DNA from 4 places in the Priestia sp. 40 genome. Region 3 is predicted to be linked to each of the others. Evidence: riboswitches for the same ligand, from Rfam matches in the RefSeq annotation. Region 3 holds a riboswitch; each other region holds the start of a gene.
The links. Region 3 has a riboswitch for S-adenosylmethionine ahead of ACO1DI_RS20470 (trans-sulfuration enzyme family protein). Riboswitches for the same ligand answer to the same signal wherever they lie in the genome.
Positions count from the first base shown of each region.

Region 1 (5,552 bases), 120 kb from region 3:
GCAAAGTAAAATCGACTTGTCACATCATTTAACTTCGTTTTTTCACATCTGTTCTTTAAAATCCAGCTTTTAGCTTATTTTTTCTTTTTTAATACATAGCATCCATACAAAGGCTAGTCCAATATAGCCAAATATCGGATACAAAAACTCAAGAAGCTGAGCATATCCAAATTGCCCGATAATAAAGCATGCCAAGATAATAAACGCAAAAGCTTGCTTATCATTCAGGGGAAGAAATGATTGAAGCTGCTTAGCGATTCCAAATACATTTCCAATCAATGTAGTAAAAATCTCACCTAACACAACTACCGTAAATAAAACATTCACCCACGCTGAGATATTTTTAACAACGGCACTCATCGGAATATCAAGTTGAAATGAATAAGGCAAATTGGAAAGAGCAAGATGCGTAGAAACAAGCATAAACGTAAGTACACACCCTCCTATTACGGCCCCTTTTTTAATCACGCTCCTATCTTTCACAGAGCTTCCTAATGGAACCAAAACGGCCTGAGCCAAAGCTAGATTTAGGGAAATATATAAAAAGGGACTAACCGCCCACTTCCACTGTGTGACGAGCGTTAAGTCTGGCTTCGTTTGAATCAGTGAGAAATAGCTGACATTTGGCACAAAGATGATAAAAGCAAATGAAAGCATCATCGGCACAACAAGAGAATTAACCATTAAAATACCGTTAATTCCTCTTGCGATAAATATATAAGTTAAAACAATTGTACAAATCATCCCAACAGGAGGCCACAGCCCGAACTGTTCTTTTCCTATTGCCCCCGTACTCGCTAGCATGACTGAAGTTACTCCAAATAAAATGACGATCATTACACCGTTTACCGCTTTTCCAAGTACATCACCAAATAAATATGTATTAAGCTGCTGATAAGAAGAAGCCCCAATTGCGTGCGAAAGCAGCATCATTTTCGAACCTAGCCAAATAAAAAACAAGCCGCTGACCAAAATTCCAACCATTCCAAGTTCCCCGTACTGTGTAAAAAATTGAACAATTTCCTTGCCTGTTGCAAAACCGGCTCCTACAACGGTGCCTACATACGTAGCAGCAACCTGCAGCGTGAGTTTCCACCTTTTCATGCCCATCACCCTTCTACCCTTCATAGTTCACTATATGTAGAAACGGTTAAAAAAAGACGAGCCTTTTATATGTAAATCCTCGCCTCACCCGGTGCTGTGCCTTTTTCGTTTTTTTATTTCCTTCTTGTTTTTTTCATGAAAACCCTTTATCCCTTAACATAACGGCAGTTTTCAAACAAAATATACGGATATTTTCCCTTTAGCTTTTAAATTTTCCTCAATATTTGCTGGAAATTCACAATTTACTGTTGTATAATTTCTAAAAATCAGATAAATTATTAAATAAGTATTCTTTCTATTTAAAAAAATATGTTTCAATTATATACAATTGATTCTTATCATGAGAGGTGGAGGGACTGGCCCTTTGAAACCTCAGCAACCAGTCGTTGGAGACATGGTGCTAAATCCAGCAAGCAATTTATTGCTTGGAAGATAAGAAGGCGAAAAAAGTCTTCTTCTTAAGAAGACTTTTTCTATTTTATCGGCATATTGCATAAAACGAATCACTCGTGAAATAGAAGCGGAACAATTTAAGGAGGTTTTGACATGGGGTTACTTGAAGATTTAAAGTCTAAAATTTTAATTGGGGATGGTGCCACTGGTACCCTCCTTTACTCACACGGTATTGACAGCTGTTTTGAAGAACTAAACATCACAAAACCAGAAGAGGTTTCTCGTATTCACAGAGCCTATGTAGAAGCTGGTGCAAACGTTATTCAAACAAATACGTACGCTGCTAATTATCAAAAACTTGCCCGTTATGGATTAGAAGATTCAGTCAAAGACATCAATGTTGCTGGTGTAAAATTAGCGAAACAAGCTGCAAAAGATCAGGCTTACGTGGTTGGTACACTCGGCGGAATTCGTTCTTTCCAAAAAAACGCTATTAGTTTAGAAGAGGTTAAGCGAAGCATTCGTGAACAAATGTTTTGGCTTTTAAATGAAGGCGTGGATGGCCTTTTATTTGAAACATACTATGATTTCGAAGAATTAAAGACCGTTCTTACACTGGCAAGAAAAGAAACGGATAAGCCTATTATCACCCACGTTTCCCTGCATGATATTGGCGTACTGCAAGATGGGCGTCCTTTAGCAGATGCATTAAAAGAATTAGAAGACTTGGGAGCAGATGTTGTCGGGCTAAACTGCCGTTTAGGTCCTTATCATATGATTCAGTCTCTTGAAGAAGTACCGCTTCCTGATCGAGCTTTCTTATCTGCTTACCCTAATGCCAGCCTTCCGGCGTATGTAGAAGGAAAGCTGGAATATGAAACAAATGAAGACTACTTTGTAGAAAGCGCGCGTTTATTCCGCGAACAAGGGGTTCGCTTAATTGGAGGATGCTGCGGTACAACACCAGCCCACGTACGCGCAATGTCATCTGCCTTAAAAGATTTGCCTCCGATTACAAGTAAAGTCGTTAAAATGAGACCAGCCGTTACGGTTCAAGAGCGTGAGCAGCAGGATAAACCTCATATGCATGAAATTGTGAAAAAGCGCCGCTCGGTTATCGTCGAGCTAGATCCACCTAAACAGCTTGGCCCGACGAAATTTTTAGAAGGCGCAAAAGCACTTGATAAAGTCGGCGTAGATGCTATTACATTAGCTGATAATTCTCTTGCCTCACCTCGCATCAGCAACTTGGCAATGGCAACACTGATGCAGCAAGAAACAAAAGCACGACCGCTTATTCATATTACCTGTCGCGACCGAAATTTAATTGGACTTCAATCTCATTTAATGGGACTTCATACGCTAGGAATGAATCAAGTGCTTGCGATTACCGGTGATCCGTCAAAAGTTGGCGATTTCCCTGGTGCCACTTCGGTCTACGATCTATCTTCATTTGACTTGATTAGTTTAATCGCTCAGTTTAATGAAGGACTATCTTATTCCGGCAAACCGCTTGGTCAAAAAACCAATTTTTCCATTGCAGCCGCCTTTAACCCAAACGTGCGTCACTTAGACCGAGCCGTTCAGCGCTTGGAGAAGAAAATCGACTGCGGGGCTCACTATTTCATTACTCAGCCTCTCTATTCAACTAAGCAAATTGAAGAGGTATATGAAGCAACCAAACATTTAACAACACCGGTATACATCGGGATCATGCCGTTAACAAGCGCAAGAAATGCGCGATTTATTCACCATGAAGTACCTGGAATTAAATTATCCGAAGATATTCTAGAGCGAATGGACGCAACGGGAAATGACCGAATTCGCGGTGAAGTCGAAGGCCTTGCGATTGCAAAAAACTTAATTGATACAGCATATGAGCTATTTGACGGTATTTACTTAATTACGCCGTTTATGCGCTATGAAATGACCGAAATTCTAACACGCTATATTCATGACAAGCAACTTGTTACATCAGAAAGGAAGATATAAATGAGCTCACTTATCGAACAACAACTAAAGAAGCGAATACTCGTCATCGATGGAGCAATGGGAACGATGATTCAAGATGCTGATTTAACCGCTGAAGATTTTGGCGGCGAAGAATATGAAGGCTGCAACGAATATTTGACTCGAACAGCGCCTCATGTCATTCAGCGCATTCATGAAGAGTACTTTGCAGCAGGTGCTGACATCATTGAAACCAATACGTTTGGCTCAACATCTACCGTACTTGATGAATACGATTTAGGTCACTTGGCGTATGAATTGAATATCGAAGCTGTGAAGCTTGCTTGTGCAGCCCGCGATAAATATTCAACTCCCGAATGGCCTAGGTTCGTAGCTGGAGCTATCGGTCCTACCACTAAAACGCTCTCTGTTACCGGAGGCATTACATTCCCTGAACTAGTAGAATCGTACGAAGAGCAAGCTCGAGGTTTGTTAGACGGCGGCGTTGACTTGCTTTTAGTCGAAACCTGTCAAGACATGCTGAACGTAAAAGCCGCATTTCTAGGCATCACAGCAGCGTTTGAAAAACTAAAAACCGAAGTTCCTATTATGATTTCAGGAACAATTGAGCCTATGGGAACAACTCTCGCTGGTCAAGATATCGAATCTTTTTACTTATCACTGGAACACATGAAGCCACTTTCAGTCGGACTTAACTGCGCGACAGGCCCTGAATTTATGACGGATCATATTCGCTCTCTTTCAGACCTAGCCACTTCAGCAGTTAGCTGTTATCCAAACGCTGGACTTCCGGATGAAGAAGGCAATTATCATGAATCCCCTGAGCTGCTTGCTCAAAAAATTAAAGGGTTTGCTGATAAAGGCTGGCTGAACTTTGTAGGCGGATGCTGTGGTACAACGCCTGCTCATATTAAAGCACTGGCTGAAGCGGTAAAAGAGGTTGCGCCTCGTTCGCTTGATCGCTCCGAGCATAACCATGCTGTAACCGGTATTGAACCACTTGTATATGACGATTCTATGCGCCCTCTTTTTGTGGGAGAACGTACGAATGTAATCGGTTCTCGCAAGTTCAAACGCCTGATTGCGGAAGGAAAAATTGAAGAAGCATCTGAAATTGCGCGTGCTCAGGTTAAAAATGGTGCTCACGTTATTGATATTTGCTTAGCAGATCCAGACCGTGAAGAAATGGAAGATATGGAGGAGTTTATTCAAGAAGTTGTAAAAAAAGTGAAGGTTCCTCTTGTAATCGATTCAACCGATGAGAAAGTTATTGAAAAAGCTTTAACGTACTCACAAGGTAAGGTCATTATTAACTCCATTAACTTAGAAGATGGTGAAGAGCGTTTTGATGCAATCTTACCGCTAGTAAAAAAATTCGGTGCAGCTCTGGTTGTCGGTACAATCGATGAAACAGGCATGGCCGTTACTGCAGAACGAAAAGTAGAGATTGCTAAACGCTCACATGATTTGCTTGTTGAAAAACATGGCTTTAATCCAAAAGATATTATTTTTGACCCTCTTGTGTTTCCTGTAGGGACTGGTGATGAACAATATATTGGTTCTGCTGAAGAAACAGTTAAGGGAATTAAAATGATTAAAGAAGCCCTGCCTGATTGCCTGACCATTCTTGGCGTAAGTAACGTGTCATTCGGTCTTCCTCCAGTCGGACGTGAAGTACTAAATGCCGTTTACCTTTATCACTGTACGCAGGCTGGACTCGATTATGCCATTGTTAACACCGAAAAATTAGAGCGCTATGCTTCTATTCCAGAAGCTGAAATTGAGCTTGCTAATGCGTTATTATTTAACACAACTGATGAAACGCTAAGCACGTTTACCGACTTTTATCGTGATAAAAAGAAAGAAGCAAAAGTAGAAATTTCTACGTTAACACTCGAAGAACGATTGGCAATGTATATTGTCGAAGGTACAAAAGAAGGATTGCTTCCTGATTTAGAACAGGCTTTAGCTCAGTATGATGATCCGTTAGATATTATTAACGGACCGCTTATGGAGGGGATGGCGGAAGTCGGACGTTTGTTTAATGACAACCAGCTGATTGTAGCAGAAGTGCTTCAAAGTGC
Region 1 is NZ_JBMPZA010000017.1:264,691-270,242, forward strand. It holds gene ACO1DI_RS21085 (amino acid/polyamine transporter II) at 70-1,104, opposite strand; SAM riboswitch class I at 1,437-1,543, shown strand; gene ACO1DI_RS21090 (bifunctional homocysteine S-methyltransferase/methylenetetrahydrofolate reductase) at 1,651-3,489, shown strand; gene metH (methionine synthase) at 3,490-5,552, shown strand, end outside.
Region 1: linked by a shared signal. The riboswitch ahead of ACO1DI_RS21090 (bifunctional homocysteine S-methyltransferase/methylenetetrahydrofolate reductase) and the one ahead of ACO1DI_RS20470 (trans-sulfuration enzyme family protein) in region 3 are both predicted to bind S-adenosylmethionine.

Region 2 (5,552 bases), on a different contig from region 3:
TCCGCTGTCATTTAGATAAATTTTCGGTTAGCTAAATATTCAATAACAGTTTGTACACATTCTTCTACAGACTGTGTGCTTGTATTAATTGTTAATTCAGGGTTAGCCGGTGACTCATACGGAGAATCAATTCCTGTAAAATCACGAATTTCTCCGCTTCTTGCTTTTTTGTAAAGGCCTTTTGGATCTCTTTTTTCACATTCTTCTAACGGACACTCCACGTATACTTCCAAAAATTCATTCCCCTCTAAGATCTCACGCACTTGAGCGCGGTCCTCTTGGAATGGAGAGATAAATGCTGTTAGTACCACTTGACCGCTGTCTACAAATAGCTTAGAAACCTCACCGATACGGCGAATATTTTCTGTACGATCTTCAGCAGAAAACCCTAGATTCTTATTTAAGCCGAACCGAACATTGTCACCATCTAATACATAGTTGCGAATATTTTTATCAAAAAGCGCTTTTGCCACTGCGTTTGCTACGGTAGATTTACCTGAACCCGAAAGACCTGTAAACCATAATACAAAACTGTGATGATTATTTTGCTCGCGTCTTTCCTCTTTTGTAATTCCAGCATCATGCCACGTAATGTTTGTTGATTTGCTCACTTCAACCGCTCCTTATTTTGAAGATACTTTTTGTTTTGCTAATCCTTTAATTAACACTTCAATTACTTCTTTACGGCTGAATGTGCTTGGTGGCACTTCTCCGTTTCGAAGCATTTCACGTACCTTTGTTCCAGATAGAATCATATGATCTTCCTTGCTGTGAGGGCACGTTTTCGTTGATGCCATCGCTTCACACTTCTTGCAGTAGAAGCTGTGTTCAAAGAATAAAGGTGTAATTCCTAATTCATCTGCTGTAAAGTTACTGAAGATTTTTTGTGCATCATATGTTCCGTAGTAGTCACCAACACCAGCGTGATCACGACCTACAATGAAATGCGTGCATCCAAAGTTTTTTCGAACCATTGCATGAAAAATCGCTTCTCTAGGTCCAGCATAACGCATCGCAGCAGGGAAAACTGCTAAAGCTACACGATCGCTAGGATAATAGTTCTCTAAAAGTACTTCATAACTTTCCATACGGATATCTGCTGGGATATCATCTGACTTTGTTTCTCCTACAAGAGGATTTAAGAACAGGCCGTCTACAATTTCTAATGCCGTTTTTTGAATATATTCGTGCGCACGGTGAACAGGGTTACGAGTTTGGAATCCAACAACCGTTTTCCAACCGCGTTCTTCAAATGCTGCTCTTGTTTCAGTTGGATCTAGGTAATATTTTTCAAAACGCGTTTTAGGTGTACGTTCTACAAGTACGATTGGACCTGCTACATATACATTTGGGCGTTCCATCATTTTCTTCACACCAGGGTGGGCAAGTTCTGCTGTGCGGTACACATTTTCCGCTTCTTTTTCTTTATTTGGCGTATATACCTCAGAAACTTCTAGAACACCATATGTCACACCGCTTTGAACTAGTTTTACTTTGTCGCCAATGTTTAATTCTTTAGCTTGCTCTTCTGTTACGGGAAGAGTAATAGGAATACTCCATACAGTTCCATCTGCTAGACGCATATTTTCAACAACTGATTGATAATCTTTTTCTCCTAAAAACCCTGTAATTGGGCTGTAAGCACCAATTCCAATTAGTTCTAAATCACTTAGAGCCATGTTGTCTACTTCAATTTCTTTTGTTAGTGAAGTGTAGTCATATGTTGGTTGATATAAATTAATTAATTCTCCACCGTGTGCTTGAATTGTTGTCATTTTGTAAAATCCTCCTTAAGTAATTAACACAATATAATAAAAAGCAATTGAATCACGCAGTCATTTTTTCTTTTTCCGACTGCAAGCTTGCTCTTTTTCTTCTAGTCGTTCTAGCTAAGCTTAGAACACCTGCTGTGGCAATGCAGCCACTAGCTAGCACCACAAATGAATATAAGTCGCTTTCAAGTACTAATTTCACAAGAACATATGAGATTACGAGTGAAAATACAGGGGATACCACCCAAACCTTTAACATTTGAATGACCACTTCGCGCTGTTCTTTCGTAAATCCCGTTTTCGCTGCGCCTATCCCAATAATAGAAGACGTAGTGACCTGTGTAAGCGGTACTGGCAAACCAAACAGTGAAGCTGCTGTAACAAGAGAAGCACCAGTACCTGAAATAATGCAGCCTTCCCCTACAGAATAGCGAGTAATTTTTTTTCCGTTTGTTTCAATAACTCGGCCTCCTAGTAAAAGAGCTCCGAGTGCCACCGCCAATCCTCCTGCTATGACACCCGTTGTAGCATCCATTAACCCAGCTCCTACTAGAGGACCGACAGCATTTGCCACATTATTCATTCCAGCTGAGAAGGCTTCAAAGAATCCCGTCGCTATAACTAAAATCGTTAAAACTCTTTTCCACTTTCCCTCTGCTTCTTTTTTATGCGCTCTGCGTTTTATCACTTTCCCAATCAAAAAAGCAATGACAAATGAAACTAGCGGAACAATAATCCAAAAAGACATGACAATTAAAAGTTTTTCTACATACAGAGATTGATAAGCTACTCCTACTCCAACAACTGAGCCAACTGTTACTTCACTTGTTGATAGAGGGATACCAATCAAATTCGCGAAAAAGAGTGACAGCGTTGCAGCAGCCAGAATGATAATAACTAATTCTACTGACAGCAGTTTTTCAGGTATGATACCTGAACTGATGGTTTTTACCACCTCACCGCCTCCGGTAACAGCTCCGAGCACAATTCCTACAGCACAGATGAACAGGGCCACTCTTCGCTTTTTAATTGCACCGGAGCCGTATGAAACGCCCATAGCAGCTGCTGCACCGCTTGCCCCAATATTCATTGCAAAAAAAAGCGCAATGATAAAGGCAACATATAAAAGCATCATTTATTCAGCTCTTTCGTATTTAAGATTCGTGTAATCCGCACTCAACTTTTTGTGTACCCGCCCATCTTCCTGAACGTAAATCGTCTACATTATAGGCAGGTGCGGTACAGGGCTCACAGCCGATACTTGGGTAGCCTTGATCATGAAGTTTGTTGTACGGCAAATCATGCTTATACACATAGCGCCAAATTTCTTTCCATGACCAATGAATTAACGGACAAACTTTCACCTTCTTGAATTTCTCATCTTTATTAAAATAATTCGTGTTGGCACGAGACTCAGACTGCTCGCGTCTCAAACCGGAAATCCACGCATCATAAGGAGCAAGGGATTCTCTTAGCGGAATGATTTTTCGAATTTGACAGCATAAGTTAGGCTGACTCTTCCAAAGCTCATCTCCATGTTTTTCAGCTTGTTCTGCAAGAGTTAAATCCGGCTTTTTCATATGAATACGTAAATCAGGGAAGCGTTCTTTAATTGCATCAATCACTTCATATGTTTCTTTAAAATGAACGCCTGTATCTAAAAAGACAATTTCAGCGTCTTTTTTCACTTTTGAAATTAAATCAATTAACACGATTCCTTCGATCCCAAAGCTTGACGCATAAATAATTGAATCTCCGTAGGTATCATACGCCCACCGCAATGCTGAAAGGGCTCCTTTTGTTTCATCTTTACTGTCGAACTCTGGAAATGTATCGCTCCAGTTTTCGTACGTATATAAGTCTGCCATTTTCTCCACTCCAATTCTTAGTTATCCGCGTTATCCAATAAAAAAAGACGGTTTTACCCACTAGAATTGGATAAAACCGCCTCTAGTGTGTCTAGTCAGCGAAACTATTTAATTCTTACTTTGCTTCGGCGTGTTCAAAAATTTGTTTTAAGTCGGGGTTTACAGTCATTGGTTTCCCTTCTCAAATTATCGCTTGCGCTATATCAAAATAAAAAGTCTTCCGTATTGAAAGACTGGGTAGGCAATAAATTTTCACCTTATCTTTCAAAATGATACACACTTTGCTGGAATTAGCACCTTGCTAAGCAGGTTGCCGGGGTTCAGCGGGCCAGATCCCTCCACCACTCTTGATAAGCATTTTTTAAAAATTTTAGCATATTTAGAATATTTGTCAACATTAAAAATCATATATCCGATAAGAAAACTATACTTTAAATTCACAGAAATATCTATACTTTTATTTAAAACAACATATGTAAATTTAACCCAAATGTGAACATATCAGTTTATAAAACGCTTTCTTTTTTCTCCAACTTTTGATGTTCTCTTGCTAAATAAAACGCAAAATCTCTCTATAAAATTAATAGCGGATTTATAAGCTTTACGGATAATTCACCCACATTAGCACACATTACAGATAACACTGACTGACAGATAGGAGCTATATAAGATGGAGAGACAACCCTTTCAATTAGACGATACAATTAAAAATAATGTACGAACATATTTACAGCAGATTTCAACTGAAGCCTCTAATTTAATTAAACATTTAGACACGAGTGATCATTGTATCCTATGTGATTTTGAGGAGATGAGAAGGTTATTTCAAGATGTTCAAGCTACGGCCGCCTCTTATTACTTGCGTCATTACTTATCGCCTTATACATTTGAATATGCTGCTCTGTCCTTAGCTATTCATAACCTCTCTGAGAAACGTCACGGCGCTTTAATTGTCATTGAACGGGAACAAAATGTAGATCCTCTTATTCAAAAAGGAATGCCTATTCAAGCTCCTGTCAGCGCTACGCTAGTTGAGACGCTGTTCTATCCAGGAACACCCTTACATGACGGAGCTGTCCTAATTAGAAATAATCAGCTTATTTCGGCTGCTAATGTTTTACCTCTCTCGTCTATTATTTCAACGAACAAAAAATTGGGAACACGTCACCGTGCAGCCATTGGAATGTCAGAAAAATCGGATGCATTAATTTTAGTTGTATCTGAAGAAACAGGCAAAATTTCGTTTGCGCTTGATGGAAGCCTCTACCCTATTCACTCCAGCAAAAATATGATTTAAGAGCCCTTTCCTGATAAGCAGCCCTATCTTGACTTCTATATCCTTTCTCTTTAATATATTTCATAGTTTTTACATACTATAGATACGGGTGATGCATATGGCAATTTTAAAATTTGAACATGTAGGCGTTCAAGTAAAGGATATAGAAAAATCTATTGAGTTCTATACACAAAAGGTGGGATTAGAGCTCATCGAAACACTACCACATACCGATCCGTCTTTGAAGCTAGCTTTTCTAGGTTTAGAAGGCAATGTAATCGTAGAGTTAATTCAAGGGTATAACTCAAGCTTACCTAATGAAGGTAAAGTTCATCATTTTGCGCTGGCAGTAGATGGAATTGAAGAGGAGTTTGAGCGTTTAAAATCAGCAGGCGTTTCATTTGTGGAAGAAAACATTGTAACTTTGCCAAATGGAGCAAGATACTTATTTTTCTATGGTCCAGACAAAGAATGGATTGAATATTACGAAGTAAAAAGATAAAGATATCTTATACCTTCAGTGAAAAATGGTCATACTGTGGCTATGACTAATCACTGGAGGTATTTTTATGATGGAATGGCTATTATTTCGACTTTTTCGTCGTTCTATTTTAGTGCGGCTTCTTTTTATTATCG
Region 2 is NZ_JBMPZA010000005.1:1,581,479-1,587,030, forward strand. It holds gene cysC (adenylyl-sulfate kinase) at 12-611, opposite strand; gene sat (sulfate adenylyltransferase) at 624-1,775, opposite strand; gene ACO1DI_RS09315 (inorganic phosphate transporter) at 1,828-2,907, opposite strand; gene ACO1DI_RS09320 (phosphoadenylyl-sulfate reductase) at 2,927-3,640, opposite strand; SAM riboswitch class I at 3,895-3,997, opposite strand; gene cdaS (sporulation-specific diadenylate cyclase CdaS) at 4,311-4,937, shown strand; gene ACO1DI_RS09330 (VOC family protein) at 5,035-5,418, shown strand; gene ACO1DI_RS09335 (potassium channel family protein) at 5,486-5,552, shown strand, end outside.
Region 2: linked by a shared signal. The riboswitch ahead of ACO1DI_RS09320 (phosphoadenylyl-sulfate reductase) and the one ahead of ACO1DI_RS20470 (trans-sulfuration enzyme family protein) in region 3 are both predicted to bind S-adenosylmethionine.

Region 3 (5,552 bases):
ATGAAAATAAAGCAGTGAGAGAAGGGGATGAGGAAAAATTAGAAAAGTTTATATTTAATCTTAATACGTGGACAAATACAGAATTCGAACAGAATATTGAGAAGTACTTGAACGTCGACCGCTACTTATCTTGGTTAGTCGGTATTATTTGTATGCAGAATTACGACGGTTTTGTCCATAACTATGCCTTCTATCTAAATCATGAAAGCGGGCGCTTTGAACTGATTCCATGGGATTATGATGCAACTTGGGGAAGAGATGTAAATGGAAAAGTAATGGAAGGAGACTATGTCCGCGCACAAGGATTTAATACGCTTACAGCTCGCTTACTGGCGGTGAACAGCATTAAAAAGCGATATATTCAAAAAATGAACAATGTTCTAAATAATCAATTTACAATAGAATACATGAAACCAATCATTTATCAACTGCATGAGTATATTGCTCCTTATGTATTAAAAGATCCTTACGTAAAAGATAACTTGGAGCAATTTTATAAAGAACCCGAATTTATGCTGTCTTTTATAAAAGAACGAACAGCGTATATTAAAAATAACCTTTTGACTCTTTAAAAAGAGATAGATTTATAGGTAATTTATAGGCAACAGTGGATTTTGTTAATAATAGGCAAATGCAGGAAATCAATAGCTGTACATGATACGTATATATACAGTATGAATGACCAATAAGGATAACTAATAAGGAGGAAAAACAATGAGTAACTATTACTACGGCCAAGAACAAGGGCAAAATCAAAATCCGAGCCAAAAATCAAGCCAAAAACGCAGTCGAAATATACAAATGCCTGATAAAGGCTATTCTTCTCACTTCAAACCCCTAAAAGGAAGAGTGGTGACCGTTTATCGTGGAGGACCTGAATCTAAAACGGGTTATTTGGTTGACGTGCAATCAGATTATTTAATCTTAGCAGTAGAAAGCAACAATAACAATAATGGTGAAAATAACAACCAAAACAACCAAAACAACCAAAACAACCAAAACAACCAAAATAATAATCAACAAGAATATACACTTGTATATTATCACTTAGCGCATGTAAAAAGTATTACTGAAGATACTATGTCAAATTCGGCACAAACGTTTACAGGAATTAGTGCAGACTTAGAATTATATCGAGGAAAAACTTTTGCTGGAACTTTATCATTAATGAAAACTAAATATGTGCAGGTTAATCAAGGTGGACCTGAGAAAAAAGCAGGTCAGCTTCTTGATGTCTTAGGTTCATTTGAATCTGCTTATATAGTATTACTCACAGAGGATGACGGTATCATCTATATTAACACTGACCACGTTAAGAGTGTAAGTGAATATCAAAACAACAATGGAGATCAAACTACTCAATCTGTAAATGAACTCTCCGTGAGTCAAGAACCAGAATATATGAAATCCAAGAGTTTCAACGATCTGTTTGCACACCTTTCTCATAAATGGGTATCAATCAATAATGGAGGACCTGAAGCGGTAGAGGGCGTGTTAGTACAAAGTTGAAACGGCACATTTACACTTGTTCAGAACAATCAAGTATTACGCTTACAGCCAAGACACGTTAAAACCATTTGTGTAGGAGCAAAAGGAGCTTTTAAGCAAAACGACAACAATCAAAATAACGAGCAAACAGAAGAAAATGGAGAAACTGAAGCTGCAGAATCTACAGAAGAACGTACAGGAGGCCGTACGGGAGGCCGTACAGGAGGCCGTACAGGAGACCGTACAGGAAGACGTACAGGAGGTCGCACAGGAGACCGCACAGGAGACCGCACAGGAGACCGTACAGGAAGACGTACAGGACGTCGTACAGGAGGTCGCACAGACGATCGCTCTCGAGGACGCCGTACGGGTTCACGCTCTTCAGCACCGGCCGAGAAAGTTATTAAAACGAAAAATTATCGTTGGAAAGCATGATGAAATGGAACATAAAAGGTGCTTATAAAGCACCTTTTCTATCATATAAGAAAAAGGAGGAGAATCAGAATGAGTATGAATAATTATATCAATAAAATTGTAGAGTTAGATATTTCAGGTAAAACGACATTTGTTGGCAGACTTATTGATCTTGGATTAGATATTATGGTTTTGTATAATGGACATGATTATTTGTATATTCCTCTTTTACACATGCATCGTTTGCGGGAAGTATCGGAAGAAGACTATACGGTTTTACGTGAAATAGAAGAGAACTTAATAGAAGAAAGTCAGCGGATTTCTTATCGTAATATTTTACAGCAGGCAAAAGGGAAGTTTATTGAAATTTATGTAACAGGAGGGAAATCATTGCACGGCTATATCACAAGCGTGCTGAATGATTATCTTGTGTTTTATTCTCCAGTGTATAAAAATGTCTTTGTTTCTCTGCATCATTTGAAATGGCTTACCCCTTACAGTAATGAGTTAACCCCTTATTCTTTAAGTGACAAAGAGCTCCCAGTAAGGCCTGCCTCTGCACCTTTTGTCAGAAATTTTGAAGAGCAGCTTAAAAAATATGAAAATCAACTGGTCGTATTAGATTTAGGGGATCAATCAGAAAAGATTGGCGTACTTAAAGAAGTTTCTAATAATATTGTTGAACTGATTACGGCAAATGGAGAAAGTATGTATTGGAAGTTAGCTCACGTAAAATCTGTGCACTTGCCTTAGAAAAAGAGACCTCGCTGTCGTCTCTTTTTTTATGTCCTTATCAGGACAAGTATATTGAATAAACAAATAAGATGATTTAAATTTTTTAGAAAATTATGTTGACAATAAAGAAAATCTTTATTAAAGTTAGTAACAACAAACGTTAACCACCAACAATTATATAGAACTCTTATCAAGAGTGGCGGAGGGACTGGCCCTGCGATGCCCGGCAACCATCAAATGAAACATTCATTTGAACGGTGCTAATTCCTGTGGAACATCAGTATTGTTCTAACAGATGAGAGAAATCGTGTATAAACGAACACTCTTTCATCTGTGAAGAGTGTTTTTATTTTGAGTTAAGGAGAGAAATAGATGAAAATTGAAACTTTATTAGTTCGTTCAGGAGTAGGTCGTGACCCTTCAACAGGTTCTATTACAACACCCATTTACCAAGCATCAACATTTGCTCATCCTGCTTTAGGGCAAAGTACAGGATTTGACTATGCACGTACGGCAAACCCTACTCGTACAGCATTGGAAGAAGCAATTGCTGCTTTAGAAAAAGGAGAGGTAGGAGTAGCATTCGCTTCAGGAATGGCGGGTGTAATGTCAGTTTTAGCACTATTTAAAAACGGAGATCATTTAATTGTATCAGAGGATTTATATGGAGGAACGTACCGAGTACTAAATGAAATCTTTTCAGAGCAAGGAATTACTGTTTCGTACGTCAACACAGCCCATCTCGAGCAAGTAAAAGATGCGCTTCGTCCCAACACGAAAGCTTTATTTATTGAAACACCTACAAATCCAATGATGCACGTGACTGATTTGCCAGAAGCAATTGCGTTAGCTAAACAGCATGATTTGCTTACTATCGTTGACAATACCTTCATGTCCCCTTACTATCAGCGTCCTTTAGAGCTTGGAGCAGATATTGTGATACATAGTGCAAGTAAATACATTGGGGGCCATAATGATGTAGTTGCTGGTCTTGTAGTGGCTCGATGTAGTAGCTTAGGAGAGAAAATTCGTTTTTATCAAAATGCAGCTGGGGCAATCTTAGGTCCACAGGATAGCTGGTTGTTATTACGCGGTGTTAAGACGCTAGCGCTTCGGATGGAAAAGCATAACGAAAACGCACTGAAAATTGCAAATTGGCTTACTGCTCACGATCTCGTGGAAAAAGTGTATTACCCTGGTCTTGAAACACATCCAGGCTATGAAATCATGAAGAAACAAGCAACTGGATTTGGAGGCATGATTTCTTTTGCTGTCTCACACCCTGACATCGTGTCAGTACTTTTAGAAAATGTCAAAGTTATTACATTTGCAGAAAGCTTAGGAGGCGTGGAAAGTTTAATGACATTCCCAGCTCGTCAAACACACGCTGATATTCCGGAAGAAATTAGAAATCGTGTCGGAGTAACAAACTGTTTACTGCGATTATCAGTTGGAATTGAGCACGCAGATGATTTAATTAAAGATTTGAAGGAGGCATTTGATGCATACCAACAATAATAAACATAGATTTGGTACGAACTTAATTCATGCAAATACAGGAATTGACGGTCATTTTGGAGCGGTTAACGTACCTATTTATCAGGTATCTACATTTAACCAAGAAGATGAGACGAACAACGGCCGTTATGACTATTCTCGTTCAGGAAATCCAACTCGTGAGGCTTTAGAAAATACCATTGCTCAGCTAGAAAATGGGTACGCTGGTTTTGCTTTTTCATCAGGTATGGCTGCTATCTCATCGGTGTTATCTATTTTTGAATCAGGGGATGAAATTTTAGTTTCACACGATACGTACGGCGGAACATATCGTGTATTAACACGATTATTTTCAAAGTTTGGTATCAAAACAACTTTTGTTGATACAACGAAGGTTGAGAAAGTAGAAGAAGCTATTACAAAAGATACGAAGGCTATTTATATCGAAAGCCCTTCAAATCCATTTTTACAGGTAACCGATATTAAAGCAGTAGCAAGTTTGGCGAAGGAGCGCAATCTTCTTACAATTGTGGATAACACGTTTTTAACACCTTATCTACAGCAGCCGATTGACCTTGGTGTAAATATTGTGATTCATAGTGCTACAAAATATATCAGCGGCCACAGTGACGTCATTGGCGGTTTAGTTGTAGTAAGCGATGAAAAGCTAGCAGAAGAAGTCAAGTTTGTACAAAATGCTTTTGGTGCTATCTTGGGGCCACAGGATTGTTTTTTACTGCTTCGAGGAATTAAGACATTAAAAGTTCGTTTAGATCAGCAGTTAAAAACAGCACTGCAGTTTGCCAAGTGGCTTGAAGAACAATCACTAGTGAGCCGTGTATACTACCCGGGCTTAAAAAGTCATCCAGACCACAAACTGATTTCAGAACAAGCAAATGGATACGGAGCTATGATTTCCTTCCAAGTACAGGATGAAAAAGTAGCACGACATATTTTGCAAGGAGTCAAATTGGCTTCAATTGGCGTAAGTCTAGGTGCAGTTGAATCCATTCTAACGCATCCTGCAACAATGTCTCATGCAAGTATCCCAAAAGAAGTACGGGAAGAAAAAGGAATTACTGATTCACTTCTTCGCCTTTCAGTAGGGTTAGAGGAATTCGAGGATTTGAAGCAAGACTTTAACGCTGTTTTTCAAAGCTTAGAAGAAAAAGCGTTAATTAAATAAAAAAAGGACTTCCATCAAGGAAGTCCTTTTTCTTGTTATATACAGCTATCTAAAAGGTTTGTGTATAGGGACGCAAGCGCAACTTTTTCATCAGAGGAAAGACTGCTGTTTAGAATTCTTTTTATGCCAAGATGATATTTCACATACGGTGTTTGCCGGACGCGCGGATGAGTCATTTCATCTCTTAAATCTTTCAGAATGGCTTCGCGAAGCTGATCTTCACTTGTCATGG
Region 3 is NZ_JBMPZA010000017.1:148,773-154,324, reverse strand. It holds gene ACO1DI_RS20490 (CotH kinase family protein) at 1-572, shown strand, start outside; gene ACO1DI_RS20485 (hypothetical protein) at 802-1,509, shown strand; gene ACO1DI_RS20480 (hypothetical protein) at 1,646-1,951, shown strand; gene ACO1DI_RS20475 (DUF2642 domain-containing protein) at 1,993-2,655, shown strand; SAM riboswitch class I at 2,822-2,939, shown strand; gene ACO1DI_RS20470 (trans-sulfuration enzyme family protein) at 3,010-4,155, shown strand; gene ACO1DI_RS20465 (trans-sulfuration enzyme family protein) at 4,139-5,320, shown strand; gene ACO1DI_RS20460 (hypothetical protein) at 5,356-5,552, opposite strand, start outside.

Region 4 (5,552 bases), on a different contig from region 3:
GGCTCATTATACACGTTCTATCTGTAATTATTTATTTTGGCGGCATTTTTGGACAACTCTTAGTAACAAGTTCAATGACTTTCTTTTCTGATCAATCGCAGATATACGTGGGAATACTATTTATTAGTTATTTTGACCATTATCTAACGATACCTGGCGCATTAGCCTCTTTACTCACAGGGATATGGTTAGCTCTGCGTACTCACTGGGGAGGCCTAACAAAATATTATTGGGTTCTGACAAAATGGATAGGTAACATGCTTGCAATTCTCCTGGGGTCATCAATTACGGGTAATGTCGTATATAATTTATTCCCCAAAATTCTTTCTAGTGATTTACATCCTTTCCAAAACCCTCTTTATTTTCAGAGTCGAAGAATGCTATTTTGGGGTATTTCAATAAGCTTTATCCTTCTGGCTTTTTTAGTCATTATTTCTTATATAAAACCTTGGGGCAAGAGAAAGGTTAACTGAGTTTTTTTTAGCGTACATATCTGCGGGTACAAAGTGTACTATAGGAAGAAGAAATCTAGTCATGATATACTATTGGTAATAACCATAAATACGACGGAGGGCATTATGACAAAACGATTAGATTTACGTGTTGACTTTGCATTTAAATCATTATTTGGCACCCATGGAAATGAATCCATTCTAGCTGCCTTTTTAAATGCTGCGCTTCGTTTTCCAGACGAAAAGAAGATTCAAACGGTTCAGCTGTTAGATCCGCATTTTAATAAAGAAAACCAAGAAGATAAACGTTCCATTCTGGACGTACACGCACAATTAGAAGATGGAAGCCGCGTTAATATTGAGATTCAGCTTAATAACAAACATGACATGGAAAAGCGAACCCTCTATTATTGGTCCAAGATGTATAGCAGTCAAATGAAAGAAGGTATGGACTACGGAGAGCTTTGTAAAACCATCACCATCAATATTGTAAATTTCCGTTATTTATCTCATATTAATCATTATCATTCCACCTTCCAGTTATACGAACGTGAACAAAAATTACTCTTAACGGATATGATAGAAATTCATTTTATGGAACTACCTAAGTTATTGATTAAATGGCGTAACAGAGAGGTAGATCCACGAGAAGATCAACTTGTACGATGGTTATTATTGCTTGAAGCATCGGAAGATGAAGAAATCACTCAAGTATTGGAGGAGATTGCAATGCAAGAAGATCACGTGCTAAAAAAAGCGATAGATGAGTGGGAACGCGTAAGCCAAGATCCAGAAGTATTATTAGCTTATGAAGCCCGAAGAAAAGCATTATTAGATGAGAAATCAGCTTTGAAAAGAGCTGAAAGGAAAGGAAAAGAAGAAGCTATAAAGTTAATGGCCATTGGAATGATTCAAGAAGGTATAGCGAGTAATATAATCAGTAAATTGACAGGTCTTTCTGTAGAAGAAATCGAAAATCTTCGTCATCAATAAATAGAAAAAAGAGCCGTACTTAAAAGGTACGGCTCTTTTTTCGAACATGGCAAATATTGATTTTCATTACAAGGAAATGAAACATCTAATACCACTTTTTACAGTGTCATTTGTTTCTAAAAAATAGTATAGGAAGCACGTAAGAAAATAATACATCCATTATTTACTATGTATGTACTTCTTTTAAGATAGGAACTTTAAAAGAAACAAGGAGGTGACACAACATGGCAAACAACAAAAGCAGTAACAACAACGAGTTATTAGTATATGGTGCTGAACAAGCAATCGATCAAATGAAGTATGAAATTGCGAGCGAATTTGGTGTAAACCTTGGTGCTGACACAACTGCACGTGCAAACGGATCAGTAGGTGGTGAAATCACTAAGCGTCTTGTACAAATGGCTGAGCAACAACTTGGCGGCGGACGTTTCTAATAGAACTTTATAATAATGGCTGAAGGAAGAATGAACTTCATTCTTCCTTTTTTCGGTTATAAGATCCGCCCATTTATAGTATTTCAACACATCTAGAATGCTACTTATGTAAAATTAAAAAGCGATTCTCACTTTTTAGTTGGCTCCCCAGACATCTTGAGCAATTTTAATTATGTGACTAATTTTATTCCACTGTTCCTCTTCTGTTAATACATTTCCTTCTTCTGTACTTGCAAAGCCACATTGCGGACTCAATGACAAGTTAGCTAGAGGAACATACTGACTTGCTTCTTGAATTCTTTGCTTAATAACCTCAGTATCTTCTAGTGTAGGAAATTTAGATGTTACTAACCCTAAAACAACAGTTTGATTGTTACCTGTAAAGCTTTTTAATGGTTCAAAATCTCCTGAACGGTTATCATCATATTCAAGAAAAAGCCCATCTACATGTAAGTTAGCAAAGATTGCATCGGATATAGTATCATAGCCACCACTTGTGATATAAGTAGATCTAAAGTTTCCACGGCAAATATGCATAGTAATGAGCATATCTTCAGGCTTTTTAGAAATAGCATCATTTAAACAACTTACTCGAGTATTAATAATGTCTTTTACATCCATACCCAGCTTCTCAACAACCGCATTGATTCGTTCTTCAGAAACAAAATCAATCCACGAAGTATCGTCTAATTGTAGATAACGGCAGCCTGCGTCGTAAAAGGCTTGAATCGCTTTCTGATAAGCAGCCACAGTATCATGATAAAATTGATCTCTGTTTCCATTGTAATATGTATCTTCTTGAATTCGAGTAAATAACATGTTTGGGCTTGGAAGTGAGAATTTAGCGACTTGGCTTCCATCACCATGGCGTTCGACAGCTTCTTTTAAAAACGTGAAATGTTCTACCATATAATGATGATTGAAGTCTACTTTACCTACTACCTTAATCGCGTTATTTTTGGTTTTTGCACCCTTGAATTGGCTGATATATTCTGTCTCAAACTGCTCTACACCTTCTAAGCCTGATAAGAAGTCCAAATGCCACCAAGAACGTCTAAATTCACCGTCCGTGATAGATTTAAGACCTACTTCAATTTGCTTCTGGACAAGCTTTTCAATTTCTTTATCCTCTACAGATTTTAGATCGGCTTCATTAATTGTACCATTTGCATACGCTTTTCTTGCTTCTTTAAGGGGAGTTGTGCGTAAAAAGCTGCCTACGTGATCAGCTTTAAATGGAGCCTTCACTAGTGTCTTTGTCATGAGTTTGTTTCCTTCTTTCTTTTTAAAATAAAAAACCTCTTCTTAAAAATAAGAAGAGGTTAATAATCGTTATGGGTTCTCTTCTTATCTTCAAGCAAATTGCTACTGGAATTGGCACAGTACTTTAACAGTCTGTTGCCGAGGCTTCCTAGGGCCAGTCCCTCCACCTCTCGAGATAAGAATATTCAATTTATTTAACTAGAAGAAATATTACACTTGTTTTCTTAGCTTGTCAACAAAAAATTGGAAAATCAGAAATAGCACATCTCTTATCTCATTACTTCCTCATTACCTACTACAGTAAGGGTTCTTCTTTGTTTTTGGGTTGGACAGGAAAGCTTATCGCAATAGCTACATAGTATTTAAAGAATTTGGCTCCATTACCTAATTGTTATTTATCTTCACCAATTGTATTAAAAAAATATCTGACTCCATTATACCTAGCCTCTTCATTGCACTTTGCAAGGAGCGCTATTCCTCACTTCTAATTTCTCTCTTTGATTCATTTCTTAGAGCGAATACGCTAAACCAATCTTTCATATAGTCACATCTTCTTACAAATACGAAAAGAGCAACCATCATATACTGGCTGCTCTCTCCTAGCAAAAATGCACTCACATCAATGTGAATGTGAACGTATTCATATTACAGCACTTCATTGATAAAAAAAGAAATAATTTCTATTTGCCTTTATACATAGTTAATCGTTCTTTTGCTAAATTAATTAATTCCTTTAACTCTTCAACAGATTGCTTGTTATTACAATCGTTTAATAAATCTATTGTATCTTGCAAAAATTGCTCTCTTCTTTTTACCCTTTTATATTCAGCCCTATATTCTTCTGCCATCCTTGCTGTTCGAGTAGACCCCTGACGAGGAGTGGGAACTTTTTCAAAATCTGAGGTACGAGATTTTTTATCTTTTTCATCAAGCATAGCGTTTTCTGGATTCCTATTCCTCAATCCTGATTGACCCAAAATACTCCTTGCAGCTCGTTCTCTTCCAATGGCCATTGTCATTTCCCCTCTCTGGAATTAAGATTTGAGATAAAACGTCTTGTACAGATTCAATAACAATAAAATAAACCCTTCTTTTGATAAGTTAAATTACTAATTTCAATTGATGCTTAGTTACTAGCTATTCCGTCTTTATTTCTATCCAACAATAAGAAGACTACCTTCCATTGGTAGTCTTCCTGCTGCTATAATTCTTTTACCTTATATGCAAAAGGTCACTTACTGCGTCCTTTAGTTTTCCATAGGTTCTTATTTTACTGAAGTCTATACCCAATTGAACGGCTGTTAAAGCAATTTCTGGACGGATACCTGTAATCGTTGTATCAATTCCTAGCAATTCTAACATGTTTACGACTTGAAACAATTCATTGGTCATCATTGTATCAATGGAAGGTACACCTGATAGATCAATGATTAGGCAAGACAATTCAAGGTCTTTTGCCTGCATCATAATTTTTCCCGCAAAGTCATTGCTCTTATAGTCATCGATCTGACCAATTATAGGAAGAACACCAACTGTATCTGAAATACTAATGATTGGTGTACTCAGTTCTGAAATTAGCTTTTTTTGAGCATATACTTGCGCCTCTGCTACTTGTCCATAATACATGGTAAAGAGTTCAATCATCCGGTCAAAGGCTTCGTTTAAGGTTCTGTTCCATAGAATAATATCTTGTTGTGTAATACTAGACTGTTGGAGGCTTATAAATGCTTCAACCTTGTTAAGAAAAATAGCACGAAACTTTTTGAAATGACGGATACTCAGGTAAAGAGGATTCCCTAAGCGAGCTCGTTTGGTTGCAATCTCTTGGGCCCAACCACTAAGATTTTTAAAAGATCCATCCTTTAGGACCTTCACTATTGTACGGGTAAAATAGTGATTTTGTTCTCGAAGGTATTCAGTTACCTCTGGAGAAGCATCAGCTGTATAAACAGAATTTTCTTCTATCTCTCGAGAATCTAACCACTCTTGAGCCATTTCATTCACATGTTGTAATAAAAAATCATGTAATTCTTGAGTCATTTTATCCATAGCGTTTTCCCCTTTGATGATAGATAACTTTATCTTTCCCTTTTATTGAGCACAGAAAACATAACTACTATTCAACACACGGATACTTATTTTAAGGTATGGTACGTTCATGCGAGGGAGCGTTTCTGGGGTACCTCTTTAGTTTTATAGACGAATTGCTTAAGTTAAACAATAAAATGAGGTTAGTTTATTCTCAACTGAAATCCATTAATCCTGCTGTTTGTTAGGTGCTTTTTTATATGAATGCTAAAATATAAAAAAAGCAAGTAAATTTTAAAATTTATAATTGTTCCTATATAAAACATTTCACCTTGATTATTATTAAAGGCTAGTATCTGTTTGATCATGGTTTAGGTGAACC
Region 4 is NZ_JBMPZA010000020.1:54,554-60,105, reverse strand. It holds gene ACO1DI_RS22285 (Rpn family recombination-promoting nuclease/putative transposase) at 579-1,445, shown strand; gene ACO1DI_RS22280 (alpha/beta-type small acid-soluble spore protein) at 1,670-1,879, shown strand; gene ACO1DI_RS22275 (5-methyltetrahydropteroyltriglutamate--homocysteine S-methyltransferase) at 2,015-3,142, opposite strand; SAM riboswitch class I at 3,224-3,324, opposite strand; gene ACO1DI_RS22270 (hypothetical protein) at 3,823-4,155, opposite strand; gene ACO1DI_RS22265 (STAS domain-containing protein) at 4,355-5,191, opposite strand.
Region 4: linked by a shared signal. The riboswitch ahead of ACO1DI_RS22275 (5-methyltetrahydropteroyltriglutamate--homocysteine S-methyltransferase) and the one ahead of ACO1DI_RS20470 (trans-sulfuration enzyme family protein) in region 3 are both predicted to bind S-adenosylmethionine.